Regions from separate parts of the Micromonospora sp. WMMD737 genome, predicted to be linked through region 2. Evidence: riboswitches for the same ligand, from Rfam matches in the RefSeq annotation. Region 2 holds a riboswitch; each other region holds the start of a gene.
The links. A riboswitch is a leader RNA that binds a small molecule or an ion and turns the genes downstream of it on or off. The one in region 2 is predicted to bind cobalamin.
Positions count from the first base shown of each region.

Region 1: linked by a shared signal. The riboswitch ahead of ACN27A_RS08540 (class I SAM-dependent methyltransferase) and the one ahead of ACN27A_RS02285 (ribonucleoside-diphosphate reductase subunit alpha) in region 2 are both predicted to bind cobalamin.
Region 3: linked by a shared signal. The riboswitch ahead of metE (5-methyltetrahydropteroyltriglutamate--homocysteine S-methyltransferase) and the one ahead of ACN27A_RS02285 (ribonucleoside-diphosphate reductase subunit alpha) in region 2 are both predicted to bind cobalamin.

Region 1 is NZ_JBMHMH010000001.1:2,190,578-2,193,844, reverse strand. It holds gene meaB (methylmalonyl Co-A mutase-associated GTPase MeaB) at 1-913, shown strand, start outside; gene ACN27A_RS08540 (class I SAM-dependent methyltransferase) at 840-1,583, opposite strand; cobalamin riboswitch at 1,714-1,932, opposite strand; partial or broken gene ACN27A_RS08535 (MerR family DNA-binding transcriptional regulator) at 2,097-2,195, shown strand; partial or broken gene ACN27A_RS08530 (cobalt ABC transporter ATP-binding protein) at 2,318-2,545, shown strand; gene ACN27A_RS08525 (hypothetical protein) at 2,617-3,015, shown strand; gene ACN27A_RS08520 (hypothetical protein) at 3,047-3,267, shown strand, end outside.
Region 2 is NZ_JBMHMH010000001.1:660,154-663,420, reverse strand. It holds gene ACN27A_RS02285 (ribonucleoside-diphosphate reductase subunit alpha) at 1-1,302, opposite strand, end outside; cobalamin riboswitch at 1,509-1,723, opposite strand; gene ACN27A_RS02280 (N-acetylmuramoyl-L-alanine amidase) at 2,053-3,117, opposite strand.
Region 3 is NZ_JBMHMH010000001.1:2,196,768-2,200,034, reverse strand. It holds gene metE (5-methyltetrahydropteroyltriglutamate--homocysteine S-methyltransferase) at 1-1,461, opposite strand, end outside; cobalamin riboswitch at 1,576-1,786, opposite strand; gene ACN27A_RS08555 (methylmalonyl-CoA mutase family protein) at 1,955-3,267, shown strand, end outside.

The DNA.
Region 1 (3,267 bases), 1.5 Mb from region 2:
CGCCGGCGGCGCCCGCCGTGTCGGCATCACCGGGGTACCCGGCGTCGGCAAGTCCACGTTCATCGACGCCCTCGGCTGCCGGCTGACCGGCGACGGGCATCGGGTGGCGGTGCTCGCGGTCGACCCGTCGTCGACGCGCACCGGCGGGAGCATCCTCGGCGACAAGACCCGCATGGCCCGCCTCGCCGTCGACCCGGCCGCGTTCGTCCGGCCCTCGCCCACGGCCGGCACGCTCGGTGGTGTCGCCAAGGCCACCCGGGAAGCGATCGTGGTGCTCGAGGCCGCCGGCTACGACGTGGTGCTGGTCGAGACCGTCGGCGTCGGCCAGTCCGAGACCACGGTCGCCGACATGGTCGACTCGTTCCTGCTGCTCACCCTGGCCCGCACCGGCGACCAGCTGCAGGGCATCAAGAAGGGCGTGCTGGAACTTGCCGACGTCATCGCCGTCAACAAGGCCGACGGCCCGCACGCGACCGACGCCCGCCGGGCCGCCCGGGAACTCGCCGGCGCGCTGCGCCTGATGCACCCGCCCGACGCGGGCTGGCACACCCCGGTGGTCACGTGCAGCGCCCAGGAGGAGACCGGCCTCGACGAGGTGTGGCAGCAGATCCGTCACCACCAGGACACCCTGACCGCCTCCGGCGAACTGGCCGAGCGGCGCCGACGCCAGCAGATCGGCTGGGTGTGGGCGATGGTACGGGCCGAACTGCTGGACCGGCTCCACACGCATCCCACCGTGCGAGCCCTCGCGCCGCGCATCGAGCGGCAGGTCCTCGCCGGCACCCTCACCCCGGCGGTCGCCGCCGAGCGGCTGCTGGCCGGCTTCGCCGACCCGACCGTCACACCGGACACACCACCAGACCCATCTCCGCCGGGTAGCGGTACCGCCAGTTTCCGTCCGGCGTCCGGCTGAGCATCGGCGCGAGCAGGGCCAGCAGACGGCGGGCCAGCCGCCCGGGCAGCGACCGCCCGGCCAGGCGCCGGACCAGCTCGGCCTCGTCGGCCACGGTGACGGTCCGCACCGCGGTCACCATCTGCACGTCGGCGGTCAGACCCAGTTCGGCCAGCGCTCCGGCGATGAGCAGGTGCCGGGGCGCCTGCCGGGGTGCCGGCTCGCCGAGTATCGCCGCGAGGACCTGGTCGTGCGGCGCGGGCGTGCCGGCCTCGTCGACGCAGAGCAGCAGCCGGTCGGCGTGCAGCACCATGGCTCGCAGCGCCGCCGGTAGATCGTGGTGCCGGCGCAGTGCGCCGGTGCTGACCACCACGTCGTGGTGCGCGACCGCCGCGTGCGGCCACAGCGCGTGCACGGTGTCGACGGTGACGCCGTGCCGCTGGGCGTCGGCCGCCACCTGGGCGAGGCGCTGTAGGGAGCCGTCGACCACTGTGACGTGTGCACCGGCCCGGGCGGCCGTCGTCGCGAACTCGTCCGCGGCGATGTCGAGCACGGTCTCTCCCGGACCGATGTAGGACGTCAGCGTCCGAGACACCTCCGGGTCGAGCACAAAGGATTTGTCGTGGGCGCTGTCGATGGTGGCGTGCCAGGCGGCGGCGAACCCGTAGCCGGGCGCGGTCGAGGACGTCATCTGCCTGGGGATCCTTCCCTCGCGGTCCGGCGTGGCCCACCGTCGGATCGGGGAAGATGATGGCAGGGCTGGGCGATGAGCTGCCCAGCCGCGCCCGGGCCCTCCCGCGAGGCCGTCGGCGGCGTGCGTGGTCACGCACGCGGCGCGGGCAGGTCTTCGGACTCGTGGACGCGACCGGACGAGCCGATCTCCTACTGGCCGTCGCTTCCCGGACACCAGGGGCATCCAGTGCGTGTGACGGCGGTCGTTCCCACTCACCGCTGCGGGGCAGTCCCGGATTCACACCGGATTCCCTCTTACGACGCCCGGACCGTCATGGTTCAGGCGAACCAGCACCGGCGCCCATCCTAGGGCACCCGCCGGCGGAAGCGACCGGAGCAAAGAGCACGCGAGGTGCGCCGTACGCGCCGATGGCGACGAACACTGGCGGTCGGCGACCAACGCGGTCTCGGCCCGATGGGGACGTCCGGCCGGGCTTGCACCTGACACTGCGTCAGGTCCTACCGTGCCCGTATGCGGACATGGTCAGTGGGCCAAGTGGCTGAAGCGTCCGGATTGACGGTGCGCACACTGCATTACTACGACCGTCTCGGACTGCTGCGCAGCGAACGCACACCCCGGGGGCCACCGCCGGTACTCGGAGTAGCACATTGCCCGGCTGTACCGCATCCGCGCCCTGCGCGACCTGGGTTTCTCCTTGGCCGAGATCGGCGCCGCGCTGACCGGCGACGACAGCACCCGAAGGACGCGGCGTCGTCGTGGCCACCCACGACGTGGAGTTCATCGCCACCGTCGCCGACCGCGTCGTCGTGTCGGCCGAAGGAGAGGTGGTGTCGGACGGCACCACCGCCGAGGTGCTCGGCGCCTCGGCCGCCTTCGCCACCCAGGTCGCCAAGATCCTCGGCGCACACTGGCTGACCGTCGCCGACGTACGGGCCGCACTCGAACGGCAACCGTCATGACGCCATCGCTGCCCACCCGCACCTGGGGCCGAAACGACCAAGCCGTGCGAATCGGCCTACGATCAGCGACCGTGCTGACCCTCGCGTCGCTCGCCGGACTCATGATGTTCCGCTGGCCGCTGCTGGTACGCGTCGAGCCGCAGAGCATGCAGCACGCCCCGGACGCACCGTTCATCTTCATGGGCATCCTGCCGCTGCTCATCATCGTCATCGCCGAACTGTCCGAGGGCGGCATGGACGCCAAAGCCCTCGCGATGCTCGGCGTGCTCTCCGCGACCAACGCCGCGCTACGCCCCCTCGGCGCCGGCACCGCAGGCATCGAAACGGTGTTCTTCATGCTCGTGCTCGCCGGACGAGTGTTCGGCGCCGGCTTCGGCTTCACGCTCGGCTGCACATCGCTGTTCGCCTCGGCCCTGCTCACCGCCGGGGTAGGGCCGTGGCTGCCGTTCCAGATGCTGTGCTCCGCCTGATCGGCATGGGCGCCGGTCTTTGCCCCGCCGGGTGAGCGGCAGAGCCGAGATCGCCATGCTCGTCGGCTACGGCATCGTCGTGGCGTACCTGTTCGGCTTCCTGATGAACCTGTGGTTCTGGCCGTTCATCACCGGCGCGGAGGTCGACTACTACCACGGGCACATCTCCTACGTCCCGGGCGCACCAGTGCTGGACAACCTGCACCGATTCGCCATCTTCACCCTGCTGACCTCGACCGCCGGATGGGACAC
Region 2 (3,267 bases):
GGCGTCGCTGGAGACCTCGACGATCTCGGTGCACAGGTTGGACAGGTGCACCACGTTGCCCGCCTCGGCGGTCTGGTTGCACAGCCGGTTCGCGGCGTCCTTGAACGTCATCCACCCGTTGCCGGTCTGGGCGAGGGTACGCATCATCCGCCCGTACAGCTCCCGCGCCGGGACCTGCCGCACGTAGCGGCCCTGCTCCTCGGCGGCCCGGTACGCGGCGTCGAACTCCTCGCCCCACAGGTCCGGCAGTTCCGGCACCACGTCCGGGTCGAACAGCGACCACACCCCGTCGGCCTCCACCCGGCGCATGAACTCGTCCGGGATCCAGTTGGCCAGGTTGAGGTTGTGGGTGCGCCGGGCGTCCTCGCCGGTGTTGTCGCGCAGTTGGAGGAACTCCTCGACGTCCGGGTGCCACGGCTCCAGGTAGACGCAGGCCGCGCCCTTGCGCCGGCCGCCCTGGTTGACCGCCGCCACCGAGGCGTCCAGCGTCCGCAGCCACGGCACGATCCCGTTGGACTGCCCGTTGGTGCCCCTGATCAGCGCGCCCCGGGAGCGCACCCGGGAGAAGGCGATGCCGATCCCCCCGGCGAACTTCGACAGGTTCGCCACCTGCGCGTACCGCTGGTAGATCGAGTCGAGCTCGTCGCGCGGGGAGTCGACCAGGTAGCAGGAGGACATCTGGGTGTGCCGGGTGCCGGAGTTGAACAGCGTCGGCGAACTCGGCAGGTACGCCAGGCTCGACATCAACCGGTAGAACTCGATCGCCTCGTCCGGTGCCTGCGACAGGCCGCAGGACACGCGCAGCAGCCAGTACTGCGGGGTCTCCAGCACCAGCCGGCTCGTCGGGTGGCGCAGCAGGTACCGGTCGTAGACCGTACGCAGCCCGAAGTACTCGAAGCGCAGGTCGCCGCGCGGGTCGACGGCGGCGTCGAGGGCACCGGCGTGGGCGGCGACGAAGGCCGCGGTGTCGTCACCGATCAGGCCCTCGGCGTGGCCGTGCCGGATCGCCTCGCTGAAGGAGCCGATGCCCTGCCGGCGGACCTCCTTGTCGACGTAGCCGGCCAGCAGGCGGGCGGCCAGCCGCGAGTACTGCGGCTCCTCACCGATCATCTCCGCGGCGGTCTGGATGGACAGCCGGTCCAGTTCGGCGGTCGTCGCCCCGTCGTACAGGCCGCTGATCGTCCGGGTGGCCACCCGCAGCGGGTCGACGTCGGCGAGGTCGTCGGCCCACCGCTCGACCGCGCGGACGATCCGGTTGACGTCGACCGCCTCGGTGCCGCCGTCGCGCTTGCGGACCCGCATCTGCGGCCGCCGCTGGCCCACCACGGCCGCATCGTCGGCCGGAAAAACCTCGGTGACTGTCACCACTCACTCCTCGCGAGCCTTGATCCCAGACGGATTTCCTGGGCACGCGCGGAGCGGACACCGACGACGACGCGCCGCAGGGCAACGCGTCGGGATGGCGTCGGCCGTCCCACGCGGCCTCGGACCGCCACACACCCGGAAGCGGGCGTACGGCGCACTGGCAGGTCTTCGGACTCGCGGGCGCGACCGGATAAGCCGGTCTCCTACTGGCCGTCGCTTCCCAGGCCGCTGGCGGCCCAGTGCTGATGACGGCGGTCGTTCCCACTCACCGCTGCGGGGCAGTCCCGGATTCCCACCGGGTTCCCTCTTGCCTCGACCACTCCGGATGAGCGGCCGAACCAGCTGCGCCGACACCATATATAGGGTTGGCGCCGTTGTCACACCCCACATGTCGGTCCCGGGCGTGTCGTCGGCGGCACGGGTCACACCCGTCGATCGCCAGCCAGAAGCCCGCGTCGATGCACCGGCCATGAGCTAGCGCCGCGACACGGTGCCGCAGCGCCGCTCTACCGCGGCGCCCCGCAAACGGTGATCAGGACGCCATGGACCCCAGAACCGCGGGTCACGTCCATGGCGTCCTGATCACGATCGGGTGGGGCTGTCGGCGCGCTGGTGGCGGTGGAGGAGGGCCGCGAGGCGTGGCGCGGCGGCGCCTTCCGAACGCCCGGCCTCAGCTCGGCGGTGTTCCTAGACCCGGGTGACCCGGACGGCGTCGGCCACCACGTAGCCGGTGGTGCTGGTCCAGCGGCTGACCGCGACCAGGTTCCGGTCGCCGGCAGCCAGCCCGAAGGTGCCCAGCGAGCGCCAGACGCCGCCGCTGGAGCGCTGGTCCACGTTGACCGTACGGTTGCCCGAGGCGGTGACGACGACGTGCGGGGCCGAGCTGTTGTAGCCGGGGTCGGCCGGGTGCCGCACCTCGACGCGGTAGTTGCCGGCCGCCGGGATGTTCACCTTGAACCAGGCGGAGTCGCTGGCCAGCGTGGGGTTGGCGAAGCGGTAGTCGGCCCCGTAGCGCTGGGCGGAGTACGAGGAGGTGCCCCAGTTGGTGCTCGCCGTGAACCGTCCCGCCGTGGTGTTGTCCACGATGGTGCTGAACGTGGGCGGGTTGGGCGCGCTCAGGCCGAGGTAGGCGGCGATGCCCTCGGCGTGGCCACGGGCGGTGGCGGTGATGAAGTCGGCGCGCTTGAGCAGGTTCGAGTCGGCGACGGAGTCGATGAAGAGGTTCTCGGTCAGCACCGCGGGCATGGCCGACTCGCGCAGCATGTGGAAGTTCGCGGTCTTCAGCCCCCGATCGGTGACCCCACCGATCGTCCGCATGCCGCCGATCACCCTCGGGTGCAGGGCGTTGTGCAGGTTGACGGTGGCGGCGTCCGACGTCGGGTAGCGGTAGCTCTCGAAGCCGGTGCCACCGCCGGAGTTGATGTGCACGCTCACCAGCAGGTTCGCGCCCCACGCGTTGGCGTCGTCGGTGCGGTACGCCAAACTGCGGGTGATGTCGGTCGTGCGCGACATCCGGACGTCCACGGCCCAGTTGGCCAGCAGAATGTTGCGCAGTTGCAGGGAGATGTCGAGCGTCAGGGCCTTCTCCTGCAGCCCGTTGCCGACCGCGCCGGGGTCGGTGCCGCCGTGGCCCGGGTCGATGTAGACCTTCGGCAACGCCGCCCACGCGGGGCCGGCGACCATGGGGACGGCCGCGGCACCGGCGACGGCCGCAAGGAGGGTACGCCGCCGCAGCGTCCGGTTGTCGAACATGTGCACCTCGTCATCGGAAGAGATCGACAGTGCCCGCAATATAGCGGCAGGTCGATGTCCGATGAAAGATGTCTACGCCAACTGATCTGGGCTCCGAAGGTTTCCTCCCCCTAGGGTCGTCGTGCCGTCACCACCGGCGATCGAGGGCCT
Region 3 (3,267 bases), 1.5 Mb from region 2:
GCCGAAGTACTGGACCATGTCGTTGCGTTCGGGCTCGCCGTGCACGAGCACGTCGAGCCCCAGTTCCTCCTGTAGTCGGATGACGTGCTCGACCTCGGCGCGCATCCGCGCCGTGTAGCCGGCGTCATCGAGGGTGCCGGCCCGGTGCGCCGCGCGGGCCGTACGCAACGCGGGGGTCTGCGGGAACGAGCCGATCGTGGTGGTGGGCAGCTCGGGCAGGCCGAGGCGCTGCTGCTGGCGATCGGCCCGGTCGGCGTAGTCGCCGCGCTGCCGGTCGCCGGGACGCAACGCGGCGAGGCGGCCCCGGATGTCGTCGCGGCGCCACGACGGCGGTGCGGATGGCAGTGGTGCGGTCAGGGTGGTGGTGCCGTCGCGCAGCGCACGACCGAGCAGGACGACCTCGTCGACCTTCTGCCGGGCGAACGCGAGCCGTTCGGACAACTGAGGATCGAGTCGCGTCTCGGCGGCCAGGTCGACGGGGACGTGCAGCAGCGAGCAGGACGTGGAGACGGACACGAGGTCGGCCAGACCGGTGACGGTGACTCCGGTGGTGACGGCTGCGCGCAGGTCGGTGCGCCAGATGTTGCGGCCGTCGACCAGGCCGGCGACGATGGTCTTTCCCCGCAGCGGGCCGGCGGCGGCGAGCCGGTTGAGGTTCTCCGGCCCGGCGACGAGGTCGACGCCGATGGCCTCGACCGGTGTGTCGAGCAGAGCCGGCAGGGCGTCGGCGAGGTCCCCGAAGTAGCTGGCGACGAAGATCCGCGGCCGGTTCGGCAGCTCACCGAGACGCCGGTAGGCGTGCCGCAGGCCGTCGACTTCGGCGGGGGTGCGGTCGGCGACGTAGGCGGGCTCGTCGAGCTGCACCCACGGCACGCCCGCCTCGGCCAGCGCGGTGAGGATCGCGGCGTACGTTTCGACGAGGTCGTCCAGGCGGGCGAACGGGTCGTCGCCCTTGGCCAGCAGCAGGAACGTGGCCGGCCCGACCAGCACCGGACGGGTGGTGATGCCGAGCTCACGTGCTTCGGCGTACTCCCTGAGCGCCTTGGCCGGATTGGCGGCGAAGGCGGTGTCGGCGTTGATCTCCGGCACCAGGTAGTGGTAGTTGGTGTCGAACCACTTGGTCAGCTCCAGCGCCGGCTCGGCGTCGACGCCGCGGGCCATGGCGAAGTAGGTGTCGAGCGCGCCGAGGCCGAGGCGGGCGAACCGCTGGGGGATCGCGCCGACCGCGACGGCGGTGTCGAGCACGTGGTCGTAGTAGGAGAACGTGTTGGACGGGATCGCGTCGAGGCGCGCGTCTCGCAGCGTCCGCCACACCTCGGCCCGCAGGCCGGCGGCAACGGCCTCCAGGCCGGCGGCGTCCAGGGCGCCGGCCCAGTACGCCTCGACCGCCTTCTTCAACTCGCGGTTGGCGCCGATGCGCGGGTAGCCGAGCACGGTGCTCTGCCCGAATGAGGTACTCACGGTGGTCCTTCCCTCGAGGTGCCTGGCGGCCACACGGGAGAGGAAGGCGGGGCACGACAGGGCGTACCGGCTTCCGCCCTGGCCCTCCCGAGAGGCCGCCGACGGCGCACACCGGCGGTGTGCGCGGCGCTGGCAGGTCTTCGGACTCGTGGGCGTGACGCATGGTCGCCTACTGGCCGTCGCTTCCCAGACCTCGCGGTCCAGTGCTTTTGACGGCGGTCGTTCCCACTCACCGCTGCGGGGCAGTCCCGGTTTCGCACCGGGTTCCCTCTTACGACGCCTCACCCCGGTAGGGGAGAGGCGAACCAGCACTGCCCGCGATGGTACGACGCCGACGCCGGGTACGTGCGGTGCCGTCCGAGGCGCGGGACGAGGCCACGATCAGCGCCGGCGGCACCCCGCGCTCCTGGTGCGGGTCATGACGCCATCACGTTCGCAGTTGATGTCGTCACATCACGATCTGGTCATGCCGGACTGCCCTTACTATCCCGGCATGACGGTGCCGTCAGAGACGCTTCCCCTCGCTGCCGACTTCCCGGCCGCCACGCGCGAGCAGTGGCAGCGGTTGACCCTGGGGGTTTTGCGCAAGTCCGGCCTCGCCGGCGACGACACCCCGGTCGACGCGGTCGAGGACCTGCTGGCTCACCGCGACGACGAGGTGACGCTGGCGCCGCTGTACACCGCGGACGATCCGACGCCGATGCCGGGGCCGCCGGGACTGTTCCCGTACACCCGCGGCGGTCGGGCGGCGGGAGCGGTGACGGCAGGGTGGGACATCCGGCAGCGGCACGCCGACCCGGACCCGAAGGTCACCGCCGAGGCGGTCGGCGCCGACCTGGAGAACGGCGCCACGTCCCTGTGGCTGGTGCTCGGCGAACACGGTCTGCCGCCGGCCGCGCTGCCGGCGGCGCTGGAAGGCGTCTACCTGGATCTGGCCGGGATCGTGCTGGACGCCGGGGCCGCCGCGGTCGAGGCCGTGCCGACGTGGTTCGCGCTGCTGACCGAGCGGCAGGTGCCACCGGCCGAGGTGCGCGGCAACCTCGGTGTGGACCCGCTCGGATGGCGGGCGCGCACCGGGCAGGGGTGGGAAGGCCCGGCGGGCGAGTGGGCCAGCCGCTGCGCCGACAGCTTCCCGGGGCTGCGGTCGATGACTGTCGACGCGACGGCCTATCACGACGCGGGCGCCTCGGACGCGCAGGAACTCGGCTGCGCGGTGGCCACCGGCGTGGCCTACCTGCGGGACCTCACCGCGGCCGGGCTGAGCGTGCCGGCCGCGTTCGCGCAGCTGGAGTTCCGGTACGCGGCCACCGCCGACCAGTTCGCCACGATCGCGAAGCTGCGGGCGGCGCGCCGGTTGTGGGCCCGGGTGGCGCAGGTGTGCGGGGTGCCCGAGGACGGCGCGCAACGCCAGCACGCGGTCACCTCCGCGGTGATGATGACCGCCCGCGATCCGTGGGTGAACATGCTGCGTACCACGCTGGCCTGTTTCGCTGCCGGCGTCGGCGGCGCGGACGCGGTGACCGTGCAGCCGTTCGACCACTGCCTGGGCCTGCCGGACGGCTTCGCCCGCCGGATCGCCCGCAACACCCAGTCGCTGCTGCTGGAAGAGGCGAACGTGGGCCGGGTGATCGACCCGGCTGGCGGCTCGTGGTACGTCGAGCGGTACACCGAGGAACTGGCCCAGTCGGCATGGGCGTGGTTCACCGAGATCGAGCAGGCCGGCGGGATGGCCGCGGCGCTGGACAGCGGCCTGGTCGCCGACCGGCTGGCCGCGACCTGGCAGCGGCGGGCCGACAACCTGGCGCA